DNA from 3 places in the Peptoniphilus sp. SGI.035 genome. Region 3 is predicted to be linked to each of the others. Evidence: predicted binding sites of a transcription regulator. Region 3 holds the regulator's gene; each other region holds the start of a gene.
The links. Region 3 encodes HrcA, which represses chaperone genes, less so after heat shock. Its sites were predicted from a motif close to ATTAGCACTCNATANTATNGAGTGCTAAT; they were not measured.
Positions count from the first base shown of each region.

Region 1: the regulator HrcA is predicted to act here: its motif matches at 1,924-1,952, upstream of htpG (molecular chaperone HtpG).
Region 2: the regulator HrcA is predicted to act here: its motif matches at 3,899-3,927, upstream of ACQRC6_RS08600 (co-chaperone GroES).

Region 1 covers NZ_JBNPOJ010000005.1:9,643-16,094, reverse strand. Annotated here, with positions in the region: gene htpG (molecular chaperone HtpG) at 54-1,907, opposite strand; gene ACQRC6_RS03730 (ATP-binding protein) at 2,176-2,868, shown strand; gene ACQRC6_RS03725 (4Fe-4S dicluster domain-containing protein) at 2,879-3,097, shown strand; gene ACQRC6_RS03720 (3-methyl-2-oxobutanoate dehydrogenase subunit VorB) at 3,109-4,173, shown strand; gene ACQRC6_RS03715 (thiamine pyrophosphate-dependent enzyme) at 4,173-4,925, shown strand; gene ACQRC6_RS03710 (2-oxoacid:acceptor oxidoreductase family protein) at 4,925-6,127, shown strand; T-box leader at 6,313-6,452, shown strand, end outside.
Region 2 covers NZ_JBNPOJ010000021.1:21,056-27,507, reverse strand. Annotated here, with positions in the region: partial or broken gene ACQRC6_RS08615 (sodium-dependent transporter) at 1-810, shown strand, start outside; gene gloB (hydroxyacylglutathione hydrolase) at 874-1,563, opposite strand; gene groL (chaperonin GroEL) at 1,964-3,586, opposite strand; gene ACQRC6_RS08600 (co-chaperone GroES) at 3,598-3,879, opposite strand; gene ACQRC6_RS08595 (methylated-DNA--[protein]-cysteine S-methyltransferase) at 4,025-4,552, opposite strand; gene rplQ (50S ribosomal protein L17) at 4,595-4,936, opposite strand; gene ACQRC6_RS08585 (DNA-directed RNA polymerase subunit alpha) at 4,947-5,894, opposite strand; gene rpsK (30S ribosomal protein S11) at 5,921-6,316, opposite strand; gene rpsM (30S ribosomal protein S13) at 6,329-6,452, opposite strand, start outside.
Region 3 covers NZ_JBNPOJ010000016.1:30,245-36,696, forward strand. Annotated here, with positions in the region: gene lepA (translation elongation factor 4) at 1-723, opposite strand, end outside; gene lepB (signal peptidase I) at 755-1,279, opposite strand; gene hrcA (heat-inducible transcriptional repressor HrcA) at 1,482-2,504, shown strand; gene grpE (nucleotide exchange factor GrpE) at 2,513-3,100, shown strand; gene dnaK (molecular chaperone DnaK) at 3,127-4,959, shown strand; gene dnaJ (molecular chaperone DnaJ) at 5,122-6,252, shown strand; gene prmA (50S ribosomal protein L11 methyltransferase) at 6,327-6,452, shown strand, end outside.

The DNA of each region.
Region 1 (6,452 bases), on a different contig from region 3:
AAGAGCCTTTGCTTTGCAAAATATTTGTAATTGAATTTTATAAAATCTTTTGATTACATAAGTTTTGATACATTTCTAGCATAGGAGATTGGATCTTTTATGTCAAGACCTGCCATTAGTCTTGCACCATCGTAAAGCAATTCTGTGTAATTTTTAAATTCTTCTGAATCTTTGTCCATGTCCTTTAATTTTTTTACTGCAGGATGATTTGGATTTAATTCTAAAACTTTGTCGGCTTTAAAACCTTGGTTGTTAGGCATATGGCTTAGAGTTTTTTCCATTTCAATGGAAATTTCGCCTTTGCTTGATAGATAAGCTGCATCATCTTTTAGATTTGGATTTTCCCTTATTGATGAAACTTCGCCAGATAAGATGTCTTTCATTTTCTTTACATAATCATCAAGATTTTTTTCATCTTCTTCTTTTGTGGCATCAGTTTCTGAAATTGATTTGAATTTTTTGTCGTCATACTGATCCATCATTTTTATTACAAATTCATCAATTGGGTCTGTTAGTGCAATAACTTCAATGTCTTTATCTATAAAGTGCTTTATTTGTGGAAGTTCCTTCACGCTTTCTATGGAATTTCCGTTTGCGTAATAGATAAATTCTTGGTCAGGTGTCATGTCTTTTCTGTATTCATTAAAGGTTATATTTTCTCTCTTTGTAGTCGTGTATATAAATAAATCTTTTAGCTTGTCTTTGTCTGCTCCATAATTTTCGTAGGCACCAGATTTTAAACTTACGCCAAAGTTTTTGAAAAATTCGGCATATTTTTCTCTGTCGTTTTTAAGAATTTTTGCAAGTTCTTCTAGGATTTTCTTTTCAATGTTTTTCTTTATTAATTGAAGTTCACGAGTTTTTTGTAGCATTTCACGAGATATATTTAGTGAAATATCTTCTGAATCTACGACTCCCTTTATGAAGTTTAGATAATCAGGAAGAAGGTCTTCACATTTTTCCATTATTAGAACTCCATTGGAGTAAAGTTCAAGTCCACCCTTTCTATCTGGATTTAAGAAATCAAAAGGTCTTCTTGAAGGAATGTATAAAATTGCCTTAAAGGAAATCACGCCTTCTACGCTAATGTGTATGTGAGCTAGGGGATCTTCAAATCCAAAATGTCTTTGTCTAAAGAAATTATTATAGTCATCTTCCTTTAGTTCATTTTTATTTTTTCTCCACATTGGCACAGATGAATTTAAGATGTCATCTTCTCTATAAGATTCAAATTTTGGGTCATCTTCTGTTGAGTCAGCTGCAGGTCTTTTCTTTTCAACTTCCATTTTTATTGGATAGCTAATGTAATTTGAGTAATGGCTTACAAGTTCTCTTATTTTGTATTCATCAAGGTATTTATCATAATCTTCATCCTTAGAATTTTCTTTTAAGTGAAGAGTAATAACAGTCCCATGAGAATCCTTTTTACCACCTTCAATTGTGTAGCCCTTTGCTCCCTTTGATTTCCAAATATGAGCCTCATCTTCTTTATAGGATCTTGTCAAGACGCTAATTTCATCTGCAACCATAAAGGCAGAGTAAAAGCCTACGCCAAATTGTCCAATAATTTCGTGATCTTCATTTTTTTCATTTAATTTTTTAAAATCAAAAGAGCCTGACTTTGCAATTGTACCCAAGTTTTCTACTAGTTCATCTTCAGTCATGCCCACTCCGCCATCTTCTATTGTAATTGTTCTCTTGTCCTTATCTGGTGTAATTCTAATATAATAATCTTCGTGGTTAAATTTTACATTGTCATCATTAAGAGCGATGTAGTACATTTTATCCATTGCATCAGATGCATTTGAAATTAATTCTCTTAAAAATATTTCTTTATTTGTGTAAATGGAATTAATCATTAAGTCCATTAATCTTTCTGTTTCGGCATTGAATTTTTTATTTTTCATATAATCACCTTTCTTTATTAGCACTCAATCTATGCCTCTGCTAATAATATATATCTTTTCTAAAAATTAGTCAAATTTTAATAGTAAAGTTTTATTAAAAAATTTATTTTTTTAAAAATATTTTAATTAAAAATTTAAAATAAAATGTAGGTTTTAACTCACTAATTATAATATTTTTAGAATTTATGAAGGGAAAAGTATATTGCAATTGTTTTCAATTTTTTGCAATTGATGTATAATATAATTGGTCTTTTAGAAGGGAGGAGAAATGTACACAGAGGTAGAAACAGGCAACAGAATAAAAATTATTACAGGACACTTTGGCAGTGGAAAAACTGAATTTTCAATTAATTATGCTTTATATTTAAAAAAGTATTTTGACAATGTTGCGGCAGTTGACTTGGATATTATTAATACATACTTTAGACTAAGAGAGAAAATGGATATTTTAAGCGAAAAAGGCGTGGAATCATTTTCATCTAGTATGCGTGAAAAAAATGCCTTGGACATACCAGCAGTTGATCCAGCAATTTTAAAGCCACTTGAAAATAAAAATTACATGGCAGTATTAGATGTTGGAGGAAATCCAAAGGGCTCCCTTTCTCTTGGAAGGTATAGAGATATTTTAAAAAGAGAGGGTTATGACCACTATTTTGTAATAAATAGAAATAGACCAGAAACTAAGGACTTTAAGTCCGTGCGAGATTTTATCGGACAAGTTGAAGGTCATTCACAAACTAGGGTTACGGGGATTATAAATACTACTCATTTTTTAAAAGAGACCACAGCTGATGATATTTTGTATGGTGATGAGCTTGCAAGGGAAGTTTCAGAGAAATTAAATCTTCCCTATGTATATGCAGTTTGCCTAAGGAGTATTGAGAGTGAAGTTAGAGCTTTAAATTTAGCAGCGGAAGTTTTTCCCATTGACTTATTTTTTAGAGAAGATTGGATGTTATAGGAGGTAAATAATGGCTAAAGGTAGAGTTGAGTTTGAAAGTGACAGATGTAAGGGTTGTGGATTATGCGTAACTGTATGTCCTAAAAATGTAATTGAAATTGACATGGACACTATTAATAAAAAAGGTTATGCACCTGCAATGGCAAAAAGACCAGAAGATTGTATTGCTTGCCAAAACTGTGCAATAACTTGTCCTGATTCAATTATTACAGTTTATAAAATTTCTTAAGGGGTGTTTACATGACAAAGGTACTTATGAAGGGAAACGAAGCAGTTGGTGCAGCAGCTATTGAAGCTGGTTGCAAATATTTTTTTGGTTATCCTATTACTCCTCAATCTGAAATTCCTGAATACTTATCAAGAGAACTTCCAAAGATTGGCGGATGTTTTTTGCAAGCTGAGTCTGAAGTTGCAGCTATAAATATGCTATATGGTGCTGCAGGATCTGGAGCAAGAGTTATGACTTCATCTTCTTCTCCTGGAGTTTCACTAATGCAAGAAGGTATTTCTTATATGGCAGGGGCAGAACTTCCTTGCGTAATAGTAAATATGATGAGAGGTGGTCCAGGACTTGGTTCAATTCAACCTTCTCAAACAGATTATTTCCAATCAACTAGAGGTGGCGGAAATGGCGATTATAGAACTATTACTTTGGCACCATCTTCTGTGCAAGAACTTGTAAATTTAATTGAACTTGGTTTTGATTTAGCTGACAAGTATAGAAATCCTGTTGTTATTATGAGTGATGGTGTACTTGGACAAATGATGGAACCAGTTGAATTTGGAATGCAAGAAAAAATGGTTCTTCCTGAAAAAACTTGGGCAACAAGAGGCAAGGGTAAAAATCACGGAAAAAGAAATATTATAAATTCACTTTATCTTTCTGCTGATGAACTTGAAGAACATAATAAACACTTAATTGAAAAATATAGACAAGTTACTGAAAATGAAATTAGAGTAGAAATTGACGGCATCGAGGATGCAGATCTTGTAATCAGTGCCTATGGAACTACTGCTAGAATTGCAAAAAGTGCAATTGAACATTTAAGAAAAGAAGGCTATAAGATAGGACTTATTCGCCCAATTACTTGCTGGCCATATCCATATGAAGCTTTCAAAGGAATAAATCCAAATTGCAAAGACATTTTAGTTTGTGAAATGAATCAAGGTCAAATGACTGACGATGTTAAGATTGCAGTTGAAGGTAGACAAAAGGTTCACTTCTTTGGAAGACAAGGCGGCGTAATTCCAAATGTGGAAGAAATTAAAGAAGCTGCTCTTAAAGTTTTAGGAGGTCTCAAATAATGGAAAAAACTAATGAACAAGTTTTATATAAATATTCAGAAGGTTTGACTAGAGCTGAAACTCACTATTGTCCAGGTTGCACTCACGGTGTAATTCATAAATTAGTAGCTGAATCCTTAGTTGAACTAGGAGTTTTAGATGATGCAATTGGAGTTGCACCAGTTGGTTGTTCAGTTCTTGCATATAAATATTTTAATTGCGACATGCACGAAGCAGCTCACGGAAGAGCACCTGCTGTTGCAACTGGAATAAAAAGAGTACATCCAGATAATTTAGTATTCACATATCAAGGCGATGGCGACTTGGCATCTATTGGTACTGCAGAAATAGTTCAAGCAGCACATAGGGGAGAAAATATTTCAACAATTTTCGTAAACAACGCAATATACGGAATGACTGGTGGACAAATGGCACCTACAACTTTAGTTGGTCAAGTTACAACTACATCTCCTTATGGAAGAGATGAAGCATGGTGTGGTAAACCAATTAAAGTTTCTGAAATGCTTGCTACAATTGACGGAGCAAAATTTGTTGAAAGAGTTTCAGTAGACACTCCAGCAAATATTAGAAAGGCTAAGAAAGCAATTAAAGAATGTTTTAAATATCAACTAGAAGGCAAGGGCTTTGGAATAGTTGAAGTATTATCATCTTGTCCAACAAACTGGGGACTTCCTCCTGCAGATGCACTTGCATGGTTAAGAGAAAATATGATTCCATATTATCCACTTGGAAACTTTAGGAGGGATGAATAATGGCTACAAGAAATATTATTGCCGCAGGATTTGGCGGACAAGGTATTATGGCAATGGGTCAACTTATAACTTATTCAGGAATGCTTGAAAACAAATTCGTATCATGGCTTCCAAGTTATGGTCCAGAAATGCGTGGAGGTTCAGCAAACTGCTCAGTAGTAGTTTCAGACGAACCTGTTGGTTCTCCAGTAATTTCACAAGCGACAGATGTAGTAGTAATGAACGAACCATCTTTAGAAAAATTTGAACAATATGTTGCGCCAGGCGGAAATTTATTTATAAATTCATCCCTTGTAAAAAGAACACCAACAAGAGATGATGTAAATGTTTTTTCTATTCCAGTAAATGATTTGGCAAATGAACTTGGAAATGCAAAAGTAGCGAATATGGTAATGCTAGGTGCATTTTTACAAGTTACAAATACGGTTAAGACAGAATCAGTTATAAAAGCTTTTACAAAAGTTTATGGTGATGCAAAGAAAAAACTTCTTCCAATAAATGAAAAAGCAATTGCACTTGGACAAAATTCAATTAAAGAAGCAGGTTGCGTAGGTGGGGTATGTCAAATTCTTCCAGAAAAGACTAATTCACAAGTTAAGAGCTCTTATTCAAGACAAACTGCCGCTAATGTTGAACTTAGTGGGACAGATCTTGAAAACATTGAATACCTAAAGACGATCAAAAAATATTCAGCAGAAGATGACGAAAAAATTTTTGAAAATGAAATGACAATTGTTGATGAAGCACTTTTCATTGAAGAAGAATCTATTAAATTCTGTGACAAGGCAGCTGAAATTTTAAAGGGAGACGATGCAGGAAAAATTTTTGAATCACTTTCAAATCAATCAGAAGAACATATATCTTATTTAAAGGGACTAAAAGAATCTTTGAAGTCAAAGGACGAAACATCTTTTGTAGATAAAATGAAGGCAAAGCTTACAAATAGAGAAGATTATGATTGGGGAAAAGTCGACCAAGAAAAGGCAAGACTTGCACTTAATGTATTTGCTATTGCAAAGGATATTAAAAATTCTTCCATTGCTTTTTATAAAAAGGCGAAGGAAAATACAAATGATAAAAATGCAAATAAGTTATATGATGAACTAGAATATTGGGAAAATTTTCAATTAGAACAAGTGACAGGTCAGTACGAAATCTATAAGGAAGAATGGTGGGCCGACCAAATGTTCTCAAAAATGTAATAGTTTTTAAAGGAGCATCCGCGAGGTGCTTCTTTTTTACTTTTATGAAACTAAACATAAAATTCACAAAAAATTTAAAAGCCAATAGACTTTGCAAATACAAAAGCATTAGTTTTTTAGACTTAATATATAAAAAAGTAAAAAAATCCTTGACAAAATTTTTAGATGAGTTTATATTATTATTTAATAAACTGATAAGGAAGAGTAGTAACTTCTTATGAACATCAAAGAGAGCGACTTAATTGGTGAAAGAGTTGTATGTGATTATTAAGTGAATGGACTTCTGAGGGCGGGAAGAAATAAATTTTTTAATTTAGAGTAATGC
Region 2 (6,452 bases), on a different contig from region 3:
GAAAAGGCAAATAAAGTTATGATGCCTACGCTATTTATTTTATTTGTTGGACTTGCAATTTATATTTTTAAACTTGATGGGGCATCAAATGGATATAAATACATATTCACAGTAAACCCTGAAGGATTAAAAGATCCAAAAGTTTGGATTTACGCCTTTGGGCAAGCCTTCTTCTCACTATCAGTTGCAGGAAATGGAACTGTAATTTATGGATCCTACCTTCCTAAGAATGAAAGTATACCATCATCTGCAAGAAATGTTGCAATATTTGACACTATTGCAGCACTTTTGGCAGCCTTTGTAATTATACCAGCAATGGCAACAGCAAATGCACCCCTTGACACTGGTGGTCCTGGTCTTATGTTTATCTACTTAGTAAATGTATTTAACGGAATGGCTGTTGGAAGAATTGTTGGAATTATTTTCTACATTTGCGTACTTTTCGCAGGCGTAAGCTCAATAATAAATCTTTACGAAACACCTGTTGCTTACTTGGAAGAAAAATTTCATTTCTCAAGAGTAATTGCAACTACAACTATTCATATAATCGGATGTCTTGTTGCAATCTTTATCCAAGCAATAGTAGGTGGTTGGATGGACGTAGTTTCCATTTACATCTGCCCACTAGGAGCATCTCTTGCAGGAATAATGTTCTTATGGGTTGCAGGAAAGGATTATGCACTATCCGCAGTTAACCAAGGCTCTAATAAAGAGATTGGTGGATGGTACTATCCCCTTGCTAAATATGTATATGTTACAGCAGCAGTAATTGCCCTAATAGCAGGAGCAATTCTCGGCGGAATTGGTTGATATTTGATTTTTACACTTAAAAAGTGTTGGCTTTTCTTTTGCCAACACTTTTATTTTTATCCTTTAAAAATTATCTTTCTTATTTCTAAAAATTATAAATTCTTCTAAATTTCTTGCAAGTAAAAAGGGATTTATTTTTTTCTCCTTGCCAATTGTTGAAGGAAGGGTGATTTTATTTTCTTCTCTTAATTTTTTTACTCTCTCATACTCTCTGTCTAAATCCTCATTAGAAATCACAGATTTTGCAAATTCTAAATTAGAAAGGGAATATTCGTGTGCAGGATAAACTTTTGTATCATCATCTAAACTTTTTAATTTTAAAAGACCCTCATAGGATTTTTTATAATCCTTTGTGAAAACTCTGCCACATCCAGCAAGAAAAAGTGCATCGCCGCAAAATAAATTATCTTCCATTAGATAGGAAATATGTCCTTCTGTATGGCCAGCAGTTAAAATAACTTTAAAAATTTCATCTAAGACTTCAAATTCATCATCCTCTTTTACAGTAACATCGTTGTACTCTTTAGTTTCAACTGGTCCATAGACCTTTGCACCGCATTTATTTTTAAGTTCTTGAACTCCTCCCACATGATCCATGTGCTTGTGAGTAAGAAGGATGGCAACTAATTTTTTGTTTTTTAAATAATTAAGAACAGGAACTGAATCTCCCGGATCAACTACAATGATTTTGTCGTCTTTTTCAATTGTCCAAATATAATTGTCCTCAAAAGCCTTGATATAATTAATATTCATAAAACACCTCACAATATACATACTCTTATTGTCTCTATTTAAACAAATATGCGTTAATAAAATTAATTTTATTTCATAATTAATACAGATAAAAGATACTTATAAAACTTTATCTTGTAGTTATTTATAATATATGACTTTTCTAGTAATGTTCTTTTAACCCTTAAATCTTTAACCTTTAATAAACTTTTATAAAATTTGCTTTAAAGCTATTCGCCATAAAACATAAAAAAAGCAGACTCTCTCAAGACTGCTTTTTTTGAGGCTGTTTAAATAAATCTCTAGAAAATGCTAATATTTTCTAATTTCAATTCTAGTTTCGCTGGATAAGATTTTTTATTTACTTAGTCCTTTTCCCAGTAAAACTATATAATCGCGAAAAAACACGATTATACCACTATTACATCATTCCCATTCCTGGATTCATTGCTGGCATTGCAGGTTTTTCTTCTTTTATGTTTGCAACTGCTGCTTCTGTTGTTAAAATCATTGAAGCTACGCTTGCTGCATTTTGTAATGCTGATCTTGTTACTTTAGTTGGGTCTACTATTCCTGCTTTTTTCATGTCTACATATTCTGATCTATATGCATCGAAGCCTATGCCCTTTTCTTTTTTCTTTACATGCTCTACTATAACTGAACCTTCTAGTCCTGCATTTTCTGCTATTTGTCTTAATGGTTCTTCTAAAGCTTTTAAGATGATATTTGCACCAGTTTTTTCGTCGCCCTCTAACTTATCAACTACTTTTGCAACAGCTTCAATTGAGTCAATTAATACTGTTCCACCACCAGCTACTATACCTTCTTCAACTGCTGCTCTTGTTGCTGCAAGTGCATCTTCGATTCTTAGTTTTCTTTCTTTCAATTCAACTTCTGTTGCTGCTCCTACTTGGATTACTGCAACTCCACCAGAAAGTTTTGCAAGTCTTTCTTGTAATTTTTCTTTGTCAAATTCTGAATCTGTTTCTTCAATTTGGTTTTTAATGTGGCTAATTCTATTTTCAAGTTCAGATTTTTCGCCAGCTCCATTTACTATTACTGTGAGTTCTTTTTCAACTCTGACCTTTGATGCAGATCCAAGCATTTCAATTGTTGCATCTTTAAGGTCTTGACCTAAATCAGAGGATACAACTTGTCCACCAGTTAAGATTGCAATGTCTTGTAGCATATCTTTTCTTCTATCGCCATAACCAGGAGCCTTTACTCCTACAACACTTAGTGTTCCTCTTAGTGAGTTTACTACTAAAGTTGCAAGTGCTTCACCATCAATGTCATCTGCGATGATTAAAAGTGGTTTTGATGCTTGCAATACTTGTTCAAGTAGTGGTAAAATTTCTTGAATATTTGAAATCTTCTTATCTGTGATTAAAATATATGGGTCTTCTAATTCTGTAACCATTTTGTCAGAGTCAGTTACCATATATGGTGAAAGGTATCCTCTATCAAATTGCATACCTTCAACTACATCTAGGCTTGTACCCATTGATTTAGATTCTTCAACAGTGATTACTCCATCATTTCCAACTTTTTCCATTGCTTCAGAAATAAGTTTGCCAACTTGTTCATTTGCAGCTGAAATTGAAGCAACTTGTTCAATAGCTTGTTTTGAAGAAACTTCAGTTGAGAAGTTTTTGATTTCTTCAACAGCACTTTCTACCGCTTTTGCAATTCCCTTTTGTAAAACCATTGGATTTGCACCTGCTGCAATGTTTCTCATTCCTTCTCTAATAATTGCTTGAGCAAGAAGAGTAGCTGTAGTAGTTCCATCGCCAGCAACGTCATTAGTCTTTGTAGCAACTTCCTTTAAAAGTTGTGCTCCCATGTTTTCAAATTTATCTTCACATTCAATTTCTCTTGCAATAGTTACACCATCATTTGTGATTAGTGGTGTGCCGTATTCTTTGTCTAAAATTACATTTCTACCCTTAGGTCCAAGTGTTACTTTAACTGTATCTGCAAGAGTATTTATTCCTTTAATTAAGCCTTTTCTAGCATCTTCTGAAAATTTAATTTCCTTTGCCATTTTATCACTCCTTATTCAATTACTGCCAAGATATCTTGGAACTTTATTATTGTATATTTTTCCTTGTCAAGTTCAATGTCATTTCCTGCGTATTTTGAAAAAATAACTTTATCTCCTACTTTGACAAGTCCCTTCATATCTTCGTCTGTATCTAGTTTATTTCCTATTGCAATAACCTCTGCAATATTTGATTCCTCTTTAGCTGAAGAAGGAAGTACTATGCCTGAAGCAGTTGTTTCTTCTTTTTCAATTTTCTTGATGACGATCTTATCGTCAAGTGGTCTAAGTTTCATCTATATTTACCTCCTTTTTATTAGCACTCGGCAACGCCTTCTGCTAATATATATAATAATACATTGGCAAAAATTTTTCAAGGGTTGAGTGCAAAATAAAAAAATAAAAGCTTCACTTTTTATAAGCAAGCTTTTATTTCCAAATCTATTTTTTAAACTTGAAACCTTCATTTTGAAGTAATCTCTTTTTTCTCGAAAGCCCTCCAGCATAGCCTGTTAGACTGCCATCGACTCCCACCACTCTATGACAAGGTACTATTATTGATATTGGGTTGTGCCCAACTGCACCGCCAACCCCTTGCGCCGACATTCTCTTATACTTTCCGCTCTCTATTAATTTCTCTGAGATAGCTTTATATGTAGTAGTTTCTCCATAGGGTATCTCTAATAAAATTTTCCACACATCTCTTCTAAATTCTGTTCCAATAAGTTTTATGCATGGCATAAATTTTGGCTCTTCACCACTAAAATATATATCAAGCCACTTTTCTGTAACTTCTAAATTTTTATTTGAAAGTTCTCCATTTTTTGAATCAAAATTTTCTGTTTCTTCTCCCTTTATAGCATCTCCAAAATATTTTTGATTTTCAAAATATAATCCAAGTAAAAATTCTTCATCAAAGATTAAATAAATTTTTCCAAGCGGAGAGTTGTAAATTTTTTTATAAAGCATAAGCCCTCCAAAATGTAAAAAAGGAAATCCCATTGGATTTCCTTATACTAATTCTATAATTGAAATTTCTGCACCGTCTCCACGTCTTGGACCCATCTTCAATACTCTAGTGTATCCACCATTTCTATCTGCATATTTTTCAGAATATTCTTCAAATAATTTTGTAACAACATCTTCTGAATAAATATATGCTAAAGCTTGTCTTCTTGCGTGAAGGTCGCCTCTTTTTCCAAGTGTAATCATGCGATCTGCAATTCTTTGAACTTCCTTAGCTCTAGTATGAGTAGTTTTAATTCTACCTTCCCTTAAAAGAGAAGTAACAAGGTTTCTAAGCATTGCACGTCTATGACTTGAATTACGGCCAAGTTTTCTGTTTTTTGCCATAATGTCCTCCTTATTCTTCTTCAGGTTTGAGGCTTAGTCCTAATTCTTCAAGCTTTTCAGTTACCTCTAGTAGAGATTTTCTACCTAGATTTCTAACTTTCATCATTTCACTTTCAGTTTTATTAGTCAATTCCTCAACGCTGTTTATTCCAGCTCTCTTTAAACAGTTAAATGATCTAACAGATAAATCTAATTCCTCAACTGTCATTTCGAGAACTTTTTCTTTTTGATCCTCTTCTTTTTCAACCATCAAATTTATTTCACTGACATGTTCTTTTAGGCCAATGAAGAGTTCAAGATGTTCTGTCAAGATTTTTGCTGCAAGGGATGTAGCTTCGTCAGCTTTCATAGAGCCATCTGTTGTAACTTCAAGGATTAATCTATCATAATCAGTTCTTTGTCCAACTCTAGTGTTTTCAACTTTCCAGTTTACTTTTTCCACAGGAGTGAAGTTAGAATCCATTGGAATAATTCCAATTTCAGTTATTTCATCCTTTTTAAGCTCAGAAGGTTCATATCCTCTTCCCTTTTCGACCATCATTTCAAGATAAAAATCAGCATCCTCATTTAGCGTAGCTATATGTTGATCTGGATTAATAACAGTTACCTGAGGTTGAAGCTCAATGTCAGAGGCTTTAATTTCTCCTTTGCCCTTTTTTTCTATAATAAGTTTTACAGGCTCATCTTCAGTCATCTTTAAAACTATAGATTTAATGTTTAAAACTATTTCAGGTACATCTTCCAATACTCCTGGAATTGTATCAAATTCATGTTCAACGCCGCGTATGTTTATAAAAGAAACTGCTGCGCCTGGTAGAGAGGAAAGTAACACTCTTCTTAAGGAATTTCCAATAGTGATACCAAATCCAGCTTCTAGAGGTTCAACGACGAATTTGCCATATAAACCTGACTCATCTAATTCTTCAATACTAATTCTAGGTTTTTCAATTTCAATCATGGGTACCCTCCTTCTCGATAAATAGTTTAGACTCTTCTACGTTTTGGTGGTCTACATCCATTATGAGGAATTGGAGTAACATCTTTAATCATAGTTACTTCAAGACCTGATGCTTGAAGAGATCTAATAGCAGCTTCTCTTCCTGAACCTGGACCCTTTACATATACATCAACGCTCTTTAATCCATGTTCTTTAGCTTTTTCAGCTGCTTCTTGTGCTGCTTCTTGTGCTGCAAAAGGAGTTGACTTTCTTGAACCTCTAAATCCAAGTTGTCCAGCACTTGCCCAAGAAATAACATTACCGTTAATATCAGTAAGAGTAACCATAGTGTTATTAAATGTTGAAGCTATATGAGCTTCTCCTTTTTCAATGTTTTTACGAACACGTCTTCTAGAACGTGTAACTTTTTGTTTCTTAGCCATTATAGTCCCCCCTTACTTACTTTTACTAACAAGTTTCTTAGGACCTTTTCTTGTCCTAGCATTAGTCTTAGTTTTTTGTCCTCTTACAGGAAGACCCATTTTATGCCTTCTTCCACGATAACAGTTGATCTCACGA
Region 3 (6,452 bases):
AACTTCAACTACTTCAAAAGTTTTGCCCGTAGCCATCATAAGTATTTCATCACCTGGTTTTACTGAACCATCGACAACTCTAACGTGGCAAATAACTCCTCTATAAGAGTCATAAATTGAGTCAAAAATAAGTGCTTTAAGTGGTGCATTGTAATCGCCACTTGGTGCAGGAATTTTATCTACGATTGCGTGAAGTACGTCGTCAATTCCAATACCTTCCTTTGCAGAAATAAGGGGAATACCCTCAGTATCAATGCCAATAATGTCTTCTATTTCTTCCTTTATTTCATCAGGCCTTGCACTTGGCAAATCAATTTTATTTATTACTGGCACAAGTTCAAGGTCTTGATCAATGGCAAGATATACATTTGCAAGAGTCTGTGCTTCAACGCCTTGTGAAGCATCTACAACTACAATGGCACCTTCACAGGCTGCAAGGGAACGAGAAACTTCGTAGTTGAAGTCAACATGACCTGGAGTGTCGATTAAGTTTAAAATGTACTCCTTGCCATCTCTATCATCTTTATATATAAGCCTAATAGCCTTTAATTTAATTGTAATTCCTCTCTCACGTTCAAGATCCATGGAGTCGAGGACTTGTTCGTCCATTTCTCTTTTTGTGAGCATACCAGTTGACTCAATAAGTCTATCGGCAAGAGTAGACTTGCCGTGGTCAATATGTGCTATTATTGAAAAATTTCTAATATTATTTTGATTTCTCAAATTTTTACCTCCATACTTTAGGGGATATTTTTTATTTTATCAAAGTTTCAATTTTCCCTCTACTTTTAAGAGGTAAAATTCTGTAAACTGCAGCTGATTTTATTCTTTTCTTTTCGATTGGTCCGAAGTATCTTGAGTCAATGCTCATGCCCGGCAGTCTATTGTCTCCCATAACAAAATATTCATCGTCTTTTAGTGTAAAACTTTTTTGGTCAGATTCTGTGACATCAGTTGAAGTGTAGTTTTCTTTTAATAGATTTCCATTCAAATAAACTTTTCCTTCCTTAAACTCAATTGTATCACCAGGCTTTCCAATAAGTCTTTTAATGTAATTTCTACTGTCATTTGGTGCGTCTATTACAACAATTTCGCCTCGAGGTATGTCAGTGAATCTTTTGTAAGAAAGACAAATTAACTTATCTTTTTCATTTAATGTCGGGTTCATGGACTCTCCATTAACAACAGCTATATTAAAAATAAAATTCCTAACAAATAGTGCAATTAAAACTGCAGCAACAATTGTAAGAATAAAAGACAAAGTTTCATTTTTTTTCAATTAAATCATCTCCAATAACTAATTTTAACATAAATATATAGAAGATTGGAAAATTTTTGATTTATTACAATTAACAACTCTTTACTTTTGTGAAAAAAATAATAAAAAAATTTTGAAAAATCCTTGACAAAGAGGAAAGAAGAGGGTACTATATAAATAGATTAGCACTCGACATTGATGAGTGCTAACAAAGGAGGAAATTATGGATGCTAGAAAAATAAATATTTTAAATGCCATAATTGAAGCATACATCGATATGCCAACTCCCGTCGGGTCACGAACTTTATCTAAAGAATATAATCTTGGAGTTAGTTCTGCGACTATAAGAAATGAAATGGCGGATCTTGAAGATCTTGGTTTTTTAAATAAGCCGCATCAGTCAGCGGGACGAATTCCTTCTGACAAGGCTTATAGATTTTATGTTGATGAAATTTTTAATAATTTTAGTGAATTTCATGATATAGATGCTTCACAAAAAATCAAAGATAGACTTTTATATACTTCTAGAAATTTAGAAGATTTTTATAAAAATTCTGTTAATTTGCTCGCCAATATCAGCAATTGCACAGCATACTTAATTACACCACAAAAGGCTGATACAAAAATAAAAAGACTTACTCTTGTAAAAATTGATGAAAATACAGTGCTATTAGTTTTAATAGGGGACAAGGGAGTAATAGAAAGATATTTTTTAGAAATAGAAAATATCCCAGATGAAGATTTTTATTATATTGAGAAAGTTTTAAATGAAAAAATGTCGGGAATTGATTTTGACAAAATTGAATCACTTAAAATTTCTCTTTCTGATAATATGATTAGATATGGGAATTTTATTTCCAATGTTATAAAAATTGCAAGCAAATTTAATAAAAAGGTCTCATCCATTGAAATTTATTATGATGGTCTCACTAATATTTTGAATTTTGACGAATATAGGGATCTTGACAAGGCTAAAAATTTTATGAGTTTAGTTGAGGATAGAGACAGTTTATTTCAAATCTTAAAAGATGATAACTTTACAGGAGATGTGGAGGTAATAATTGGTTCAGAAAACAGTGCAAGTCTAATGAAAGAAAATACTATTATTAGAGCACCCTTTGCCAAGGATTATGGCATCTATGGAAGCTTTGGAATTATTGGACCAGTTAGGATTGACTATATGAGATTAGTAAAGCTCGTTAAAATTTTTAGCGATGCACTTACTAAAGGATTAAAAGAAATGTGAGGGAGTACATGACAAATGATGATATAAAAAAAGAAGATATTCAAGAAGAAATTATTGATGAAAATAAAAATATAGATAATGAAAATAAAGATAATGTAAATAAAGACAGTGAGAAAATTAACAATGATGTAAATACAGAAGAAAATTCAGAAGAAGTTACAGATGAGGTAAGCGATGATGAAAAGTATCAAGCACTAACTGATAAGTTTATGAGACTTCAAGCTGATTTTGCAAATTATAAGAGAAGAACTGAGGATCAAAAGACTGAATATATTGAGCTAGGAGTTAAAAAGGTCGTAAACGACTTACTTCCTGTCATTGACAATTTTGAAAGAGCATTGGATTCTATTGGTGAAAGGGATTCAACTTATGACGGGATTATGATGATAAAGGATCAACTTACTGAGGTACTTAAAAAAGAAGGTATAGTTGAAATGAAAGCTCTGGGCGAAGAATTCGACCCATTGTATCACCACGCAGTGCTCACTGAAGATTCTGATAAATACGACAGTGGCTACGTAATTGAAGTTTTACAAAAAGGTTATTTAATTAATGACAAAACGCTAAGACCTGCAATGGTCAAAGTTTCACAATAAGTGATTTATTTAGGAGGAAATATATTATGGGAAAAATAATTGGTATTGATTTAGGAACAACTAACTCTGCAGTAGCAGTAATGGAAGGAGGAGACGCTGTAATAATTCCAAACATCGAAGGTAATAGAACTACACCTTCTGTTGTAGCTTTTACTAAAGATGGAGAAAGATTAGTAGGAGAAACTGCTAAAAGACAAGCTATTACAAACCCTGACAGAACTATATCTTCTATCAAAAGACACATGGGTTCTGACTTTAACGTAAAAATAGATTCAAAAACTTATACACCACAAGATATCTCAGCTATGATTTTACAAAAATTAAAATCTGATGCAGAATCTTATCTTGGAGAAAAAATTACTGAAGCAGTTATCACTGTTCCAGCTTACTTCACAGATGCTCAAAGACAAGCAACTAAGGATGCAGGTAAAATCGCAGGTCTTGATGTTAAAAGAATTGTAAATGAACCAACTGCAGCTGCTCTTGCTTATGGAGAAGATAAGGACACTGAAGCACAAACTGTAATGGTTTATGACCTTGGCGGTGGTACTTTCGACGTTTCAATCCTTGAACTTTCTGATGGAGTATTTGAAGTACACGCAACTCGTGGTAATAACAAATTAGGTGGAGATGACTTTGACAACAGAGTTATCGATTATATTGCTGAAGAATTTAAAAAAGAAAATGGTATTGACTTAAAGGCTGACAAGATGAGTCTTCAAAGACTTAAAGAAGCTGCTGAAAAAGCTAAGAAGGAGCTTTCTTCTACATTGTCAACTAATATCAATCTTCCATTTATTACAGCATCACAAGCTGGTCCACTTCACTTAAATATGGACTTAACTCGTGCTAAATTTGATGAACTTACAGCTGATCTTGTAAAAATGACTGAAGGACCTGTTAAGGATGCATTATCAGATGCAGGACTTACTGCAAATGATATAGATAAAGTTCTTTTAGTTGGAGGTTCAACAAGAATACCTGCAGTACAAGAATGCATTAAAAAATTAACTGGAAAACAACCACAAAAGGATATCAACCCAGATGAATGTGTTGCTCTTGGTGCAGCAATTCAAGGTGGAGTTCTATCAGGTGATGTAAAAGATTTATTATTGCTTGACGTAACACCACTATCTCTTGGAATTGAAACTATGGGTAATATTACTACAAGACTTATTGAAAGAAATACAACTATTCCAACTAAGAAGTCACAAGTATTTACAACTGCAGCAGATAATCAAACTTCTGTAGAAATTCACGTACTTCAAGGTGAAAGACAAATGGCTAAGGACAATGTAACTCTTGGTAGATTTACACTTGATGGTATTGCACCAGCAAGAAGGGGAGTGCCACAAATCGAAGTTACATTTGACATCGACGCAAATGGAATTGTAAATGTAAGCGCTAAAGACCTTGGTACAGGTAAGGAACAACACATCACAATTACATCTTCTACTAACCTAAATGAAGAAGAAATCGAAAAGAAGGTTAAGGAAGCTGAAATGTATGCGCAAGAAGATGCTAAGAAGAAGGAATTAATTGAAGCAAAGAATAATGCTGACTCAATGATCTATCAATCTGAAAACACATTAAAAGATGTTGAAGGAAAAATTTCAGATGCTGATAAGACTAAGATTGAAGATGCAATTAAGAACCTTAAAGACGTAAAAGATGGCGAGGATCTTGAAGCAATTAAGTCTAAGACTGAAGAGTTAACTCAAGCTTTCTATGCAATCTCTGAAGAAATTTATAAACAACAAGGTGCACAAGGACAAGCTGGCTCAGGATCATCTGAAGCAAAAAATGATGATGATGTAGTTGATGCAGACTATGAAGTTGTAGATGATGACGAAGAATAATAATTAAATAGAATTGTTGCAGTTTAGGCTGCAACTTTTTTTATGTTTAAAAATTAATTTATTTTATTTTTGATAATTAATTTATAGATTTTTAGCAAATTTTAAAATAAACTTTATTTTTTCAAGACTTTATATTAGAATGGAAAACTAATGAGGTGGAAGATGAGAAATTTTTATGAAATTCTTGAAGTTAAAAAAAATGCAACCAAAGAGGAATTAAAGAAATCTTATAAAAAACTCGCAAAAAAATATCATCCAGATCTAAATCCAGGAGACGAAATTGCAGAGGCAAAGTTCAAAGAAATTTCTTATGCCTATGAGGTTCTTTCTGATGACGAAAAAAGGCAGATTTACGATGTCTATGGAGAAGAGGGTTTAAAGGGCAATGTTGGAAGCTCTGGAACTAGTGGTTTTGGAGGATTTTCTGATATTTTTGACGATATTTTTGATATTTTTGGAGGTTCAAGATCCAATAGATATGAATATACAAATAGAAGGGACATACCAAAGAAGGGACCAGACACTAGAGTGGATGTAACTTTGGATTTTTTTGAAGCAATTTTTGGCGTTGAAAAAGAAATTACTGTAAAGGTAAAAGAAAAGTGTGAACATTGTAATGGAACTAAAATGGAACCGGGAACAGAAAAGCACAAGTGCGACAAGTGCAATGGAACTGGTCAAGTAACTTCAGAACAAAACACACCCTTTGGTAGATTTGTTAGGACTTCATCATGTGACAAGTGTAATGGAACTGGCGAAGTTATAGAGAAGCCATGTAAAAAATGTGGAGGCAAAGGTACAGTCTTAAAGAGCAAAAAATTAAAAGTAAATATTCCTAAGGGTGTAGACACTGGCAATATTATTTCGCTAAGAGGTCAGGGTTCTGTTGGTGAAAATGGGGGAGAAAATGGAGATGTCTTTGTCTACATTAGAGTAAGATCTGATGCAGTTTTCAAAAGAGAAGGCAATGACATTTATCTTGACATTCCAATTTCCTATCCAGATGCTGTCCTTGGAGCAAAGATAAAAGTTCCAACACTTAAAAAAATAGTAGATTATGATATACCTAAGGGCACAACTGGTGGAACTGTTTTTAGACTAAAGGGCGAAGGTGTTCCCTATGTAAATAGGGAAAATCAAAGAGGAGATTTATTCTTCAAAGTTAATATTATTATTCCAAAGAAAGTATCTGATGAGCAGAGAAAACTTTTGGAAGAATTAAGAGAAACTGAGCCAGAAGTTGAAGAAAATAAAAAATCATTTTTAGACAAGTTAAAGGATTTATTTGACTAATGCGGATCACTGATTCGCATTTTTTAAATTGTATAAAAATTTAAGGTAATATATAATGAATTCAGGTGATTAGATTGAAATACATTGAAATGACAATAGATACTTCAAAGGATAAAAAAGATTTAATAGAAGGCATTCTTTTTGACTATGGAATTTATAACTGTGAAGAAGTTTCCAGTGATTTATTTGAGGAGCTTGAC